One region of the Methylocystis sp. IM3 genome, then DNA from elsewhere that is predicted to be linked to it. Evidence: predicted binding sites of a transcription regulator. Region 1 holds the regulator's gene; the other holds the start of a gene.
What was found. The regulator HrcA, encoded in region 1, represses chaperone genes, less so after heat shock. The targets are predictions, from matches to a motif close to GTTAGCACTCNCNNNNNGNGAGTGCTAAC.

Region 1 (2,999 bases):
GCTACGGTTCTTGGCGCGCTCGCGTCATTCGTCGCGCTCGGGGCGGCCGTCGCGGCCGATCTGCCGAGCTACAAGGCGCCGCCGCCTCCGCCCCCGCCGGCGGCCTTCGACTGGAGCGGCTATCACTTCGGCGTCAGCGGCGCTTGGGGCGGCGGCACGGCGGGCTATAATTCGAACATTACCGCGCTTGGTCCCTTCCCCGGCGCGCCCGGCCTCATCAGCTGGACCAACGCCTCCTCTTCCTATGGCACGACCGGCTATCTCGTCGGCTTCCAGAGCGGCGCCAGCTGGCAGCTCGCGAACAATGTCGTGCTCGGCTACGAGTCCGATTTCAACTACGCCGACGTGAATTCGACGAATGGCGGGACGTGGGGCGATTCCCTGCAGAGCAATCTGCGCTGGTTCGGAACCGAGCGGCTGCGCTTCGGCTATGCGTTCGGCCGTCTGATGCCCTACATCACCGGCGGTCTGGCCTATGGTCAGCTCCACACGACGGGCGTCTACAACTTCGCGGGCATCGCTTTCCCGACCTCGGTTGGCCATTGGCAGGCGGGCTGGACAGTCGGCGCGGGTCTGGAATACGCCGTCTTCGACAAAATCAGCGTGAAGGCCGAATATCTCTACTCGAGCCTCCAGGGGAACTACGGCTCGAGCTTCGGCGTGCCGACGGCTTATCGTACCTTCGTCGGCACGGGCTTCGACACGCATATCGCGCGCGTCGGCGTCAACTACCAGCTCAAGAGCCTCGGCGCTCTGATCGGGATGCCCCAGCTGGGCCTGTAATCGCCAACTCTTGCACGCAGAAAAAGCCCGGCCTGTCAGGCTGGGCTTTTTCTTTGGCTCTTCGCCCCGCCTCGACGGCGCACGCCGATGCGTTATTCTTCTGGTCATGATCCGACACGCGCCGCTCGTTCCGCCCGCCGCCAATCTCTCCCTGCTGACCGAACGCTCACGCGAGATCTTCCGACAGCTCGTCGACAGCTATCTCGCGACCGGCGAGCCCGTCGGCTCGCGGCAATTGTCGCGGCTGCTGCCGATGACGCTCTCGCCGGCCTCTGTCCGCAACGTCATGCAGGATCTCGAGGAGCTGGGCCTCGTCTATGCGCCGCATACGAGCGCCGGTCGGCTGCCGACCGAACTTGGCCTTCGCTTTTTCGTGGATTCCATGCTCCAGATCGGCGATCTCGCCGACGCCGAGCGCGTGCGCATCCAGGCCGGCGTCGAGGCCGCGTCCAAGGACCACGATTTCGAGGGCGTTCTCGCCGAGGCGACCAGTCTGCTTTCGGGGCTCACCCGAGTCGCGGGCATCGTCGTCGCCACCAAGGAGAATGTGCGGCTCAAGCAGATCGATTTCGTACGGCTGGAGCCGGAGCGCGCGCTGGCCATTCTCGTCGCCGACGACGGGTCGGTGGAAAACCGTGTTATTCCCGTCTCGCGCGATCTTCCGCCTTCCGCGCTGGTCGAGGCCGCCAATTATCTGAACGCCCGCATCACGGGCCGCACGCTGGCGGAGGCGCGCGAGGGAATAGAAGCCTCGCGTCTCGCCGCGCAGAGAGAACTCGATGAACTTACCGCCCGGCTCGTCGAGGCTGGGCTCGTGAGCTGGGCCGGCGTTTCGGGCGAGAGCCGCCAGCTGATCGTGCGTGGCCAGGCGCATCTTCTCGAGGATCTCACCGCCGCGGCCGATCTCGAGCGCGTTCGCCTCCTCTTCGCTGACCTCGAGACCAAGACAGGCGTCATCGACCTTCTGGAGCGCGCCGAGCAGGGCGAAGGCGTGCGTATCTTCATCGGTTCGGAGAACAAGCTCTTCTCTCTGTCGGGTTCGTCCCTGGTCGCGGCCCCGCTGCGCGACAGCGAGCGCCGCATCATTGGCGCGCTCGGCGTCATCGGGCCGACGCGGCTGAATTACGCGCGCATCATTCCCATGGTGGATTACACGGCCAAGATCGTGGCGCGCGTGGTCGGCGGCGCCTGACGCAGGCGCGACCGCCGTTGATCGGCAGGTGCGACGAAGTGTCCGATCTTGATGGATAGACCCGGAGAGCCCCGCGTCTATTTGGCAAATCTCAAACGTCTCGAAGGCAGGCGACGGCGTCGCCGCCGCCTCCTGTCGATGTGGGAGGAAGGAGACCAGATCATGCGGCAAATTACGAAAGCAGGGCTTGCGGCGTTCGCCGGGGGCGTCGCGCTGGCGTCGGCGCCGGCTGTTTCTCATGCGGGCGTGATGAGCATCGCCGACAAGGCGTCGGTCGGCGTCGACTCGCAGACGACCCAGGTCGATTGGCGGCCTTACGTCCATCGGCATCATCGGTGGCATCCCGGATGGCGCTGGGGCTACGGCCCAGGCGCCCGTCACTGGGGCTATGCGCCACGGTGGGGCTATTCACGTTGGGGCTATGCGCCGCGGTGGGGCTATTCACGTTGGGGCTATGCGCCGACGGTCTGGGGCAGCGCCGCGCCTTACTGCAACTATGGCGCCTGGGGCTACAGCCCAGCCGCGGGCGCCCTGGGCGTCGCCGCGGATGTCGCCGCTGCGCCGCTCTGGGCGGCGGGCGCGTTGACCTCGCCCGTCTGGTGGTGAGGATCAACGCAGAGCTCCGGCCCGCGCCAAGGCGCGGGCCGGACGCGGTCAAGCTCAGTTTTCGCTGAGCAACACGCGCAAGGGTTGAAGTTTACGCGGGCCACAGGCGCGATTCGAGGAGCAAACAGCAAAGCTCACGTTTTTTCTGCCTGGTTAACGTCAAATATTCACCAAGCCCGCAACTCTTCACAGCTAAATGCAACACGCTGAAAGAAAGAGATAACAGGCCGTGCACGCGAGGCTTTTAGCCAGAGCTTGGCCTATTTGCATGTTGAGATTTTGCCGCAATCTTCTTCAATATGGCTTTGAGAAACGCTAATCCTTCGGCTGGCGTCATTGCGGAGGCATAAATGGACTCGCTGGATCTCGATCAGGTCGTCGATGAAATCATCCCCAGAGGCGATCAAAACTCGAAAAC
Region 2 (2,999 bases), 1.1 Mb from region 1:
ATCATCTGGCCGCCGGTGAGGATCGCAATGTCCTCGAGCATGGCCTTGCGGCGGTCGCCGAAGCCCGGCGCCTTCACGGCCGCGATCTTCAGACCGCCGCGCAGCTTGTTGACGACGAGCGTGGCGAGCGCCTCGCCCTCGATGTCCTCGGCGACGATGACGAGCGGCTTGCCGGTCTGGACGACGGCCTCGAGGATCGGCAGCAGCGGCTGCAGCGTCGACAGCTTCTTCTCGTGGATGAGAATGTAAGCGTCGTCGAGCTCGGCGATCATCTTCTCGGCGTTGGTGATGAAGTAGGGCGAGAGATAGCCGCGATCGAACTGCATGCCCTCGACGATGTCGGTCTCGGTCTCGAGGCTCTTGGCCTCCTCGACCGTGATCACACCCTCATTGCCGACCTTCTGCATCGCCTTGGCGATCTCTTCGCCGATGAAGCGGTCGCCATTCGCCGAGATGGTGCCGACCTGGGCGATCTCGTCGTTGGAGGTGACCTTCTTCGAGTGCGTCTTGAGGTCGGCGACGATGGCGTCGACGGCGAGGTCGATGCCGCGCTTCAGATCCATCGGGTTGAGGCCGGCGGCGACGGCCTTCGAGCCTTCCTTGGCGATCGCGGCGGCGAGAACGGTCGCGGTCGTGGTGCCGTCGCCGGCGGTGTCGTTCTGCTTGGAGGCGACCTCACGGACGAGCTGGGCGCCGAGGTTCTCGAACTTGTCGGCGAGCTCGATCTCCTTGGCGACGGTCACGCCGTCCTTGGTGATGCGCGGCGCGCCGAAGCTCTTCTCGATCACGACGTTGCGGCCCTTGGGACCCAGCGTGACCTTCACGGCGTTGGCGAGAATGTCGACGCCGCGCAGAATGCGGTCACGGGCGTCGGTGGAGAAACGGACGTCTTTGGCAGCCATGTGAAACTCCTGAATGGGGGATTAGAAAGCGTTGAGGGCGGGGCCGAGTTATTCGACGATGCCCAGGATGTCGCTTTCCTTCATGATCAACAGGTCTTCGCCGTCGATCTTGACCTCGGTGCCGGACCACTTGCCGAACAGGACGCGGTCGCCGGCCTTGACGTCGAGGGGAACGAGCTTGCCGCTCTCGTCGCGGCCGCCAGGGCCAACCGCAACCACTTTGCCCTCCTGGGGCTTTTCCTTGGCGGTGTCGGGGATGATGATCCCGCCCTTGGTCTTTTCCTCGCCTTCAATGCGCTTGACCACGATCCGGTCGTGCAGGGGACGGAACGCCATTGCAATGTCTTCCTTTTCTGCGCTTCGGACGAAAGCCTCCGCCCGTCGCAAGCCATAAGCGAAATTGTTGGCACTCTCTTTCGACGAGTGCCAGCAGCGACACGCAGATATGTTGGGCGGGGCCCGATGTCAAGATTGAAGCTGCTCCGGATGGCTAGCCCGGCGGGCCCGGCAGGGGCTAGAATGCCCGCCAACGCCCGCGCCAGAGAATGAGCCCTTGTCCTTTTCCGCTTCCCCCCGCGCCACCGGCCTCGCCGCCGCCTTCATCGCCGCTCTCGTCGATCAGACCCACAAGTTCTGGATGTTGCATGTCTTCGGCATCGAGTCCCGGCCGCCGGTGACGCTCGCGCCCTTTCTCGACGTGACGCTCTCCTGGAACTACGGCGTTTCCTATTCGCTCTTTCCCGCCCACGAGGGCGCCGGCCGGGCGCTGCTGCTCGCCGGACAGGCGGTCATCGTCGCCGTCCTTCTCGCCTGGATGTGGCGCGCCCGAAGCCGCCTGACGGCGCTCGCGCTCGGGCTCGTCGTCGGAGGCGCGCTGGGCAATGCGCTCGATCGGGTCGCGCGCGGAGCGGTGGCCGATTTCTTCTACCTGCACACGACGCTTCCCGTCGGGCCGCTCGCCAACTACGTCTTCAACGTGGCGGACGTCGCCATTACGGCCGGGGTGGCGCTGCTTCTCTTCGAGAGCATTTTCCCGCCGCCGCCCCCGGCCGAAAGCGCAGCCTGAAGGGTTTCGCCACTAAATCGCCACCAAGGCGCGCTCATGGTGCTTTTTTGACAGGCGGCCAGGCAAACGCGCGCCCAGCGTCCGCCCAATGTCTTCGTTTTGGCCAAGGAGTTCGAATGATGAAGCTCGCACGATCCCGGCGCCGCGCCGCTTTCGCGCTGGCTGGCCTCGTGGCGGTCTGCGGCGGGGCGGCCAGGGCGGCCGACGACAAATCCACCGTCAGCGCAGTCATGGAGCTTTTCGGCTATTCGTCGGACCCGACCGCCGCCTCCATCGATTACCGCGAGCGTCCGAAGCTCGTGCTGCCGCCCAAGATCGGCGAGTTGCCGGCGCCGCGCGACAAGGTCGACCGCCCGGCCGACTGGCCGAGCGACACGACGACCAATCGCAACCGGAGCACGGACCGTTACGCGCGCGTTCCCAACGCGCCCCCGCCGGAGAAAAAGCCGGGGCTCCTCGAACGCATGCGCGGCCCCCGGCCCGACGCCGCGCCCGGCACGGACGACGAACCCGGCTTCTTCCAGCGCGTGCTGCTCAAGAAGCGGTCCGACGTCGCTCTTTCGTCGGAAGAGCCGAGCCGTCGCATGCTCACGGAGCCGCCGTCGGGCTACCGCCGCCCGTCGATGGACCTCAACAAGGTTCCTGATGCGGAGGCGAAGAAGTCGAGCTGGTGGAACCCTCTCGGCTATTTCGGCAATAAGGACGACAAGGATCCGGTGGCGCAGCCGGGCGCGACGACCCCCGCGCAGCAGGCCAAGCAATCCGGCGGCCAGTCGAGCGGCGAGTCCGATTCCTGGTTCCGCATGCCGCGCTTCGTTCTCAAGGATCCGGACAAGGACAAGGATTGAGTTCCGGCCGCGGGGATTTCGGCCTATATAGTGACGAGGTTTTTGGTTCGGGCGGCCGGGCGCCGCCAGAAAGGCCCGTCCATGTCGTTTTCCACCCTGCCGCCGACCGTCTCGCTCACCCCGGGCGCGGCCGGCGGTTCGGCGCACGCCGGCGCCGAGGTTTCGCATTTCAGGCTCGACAAC

Region 2: a site for HrcA is predicted at 1,305-1,333, ahead of groES (co-chaperone GroES). Genes of this name have one in related genera too.

Annotation. Positions count from the first base shown of each region.
Region 1 is NZ_JBBPBZ010000002.1:1,340,844-1,343,842, forward strand. It holds gene WOC76_RS08310 (outer membrane protein) at 1-783, shown strand, start outside; gene hrcA (heat-inducible transcriptional repressor HrcA) at 890-1,975, shown strand; gene WOC76_RS08320 (hypothetical protein) at 2,138-2,581, shown strand; gene WOC76_RS08325 (ABC transporter permease) at 2,932-2,999, shown strand, end outside.
Region 2 is NZ_JBBPBZ010000002.1:220,793-223,791, forward strand. It holds gene groL (chaperonin GroEL) at 1-902, opposite strand, end outside; gene groES (co-chaperone GroES) at 951-1,238, opposite strand; gene lspA (signal peptidase II) at 1,456-1,968, shown strand; gene WOC76_RS02850 (hypothetical protein) at 2,088-2,816, shown strand; gene WOC76_RS02855 (M16 family metallopeptidase) at 2,898-2,999, shown strand, end outside.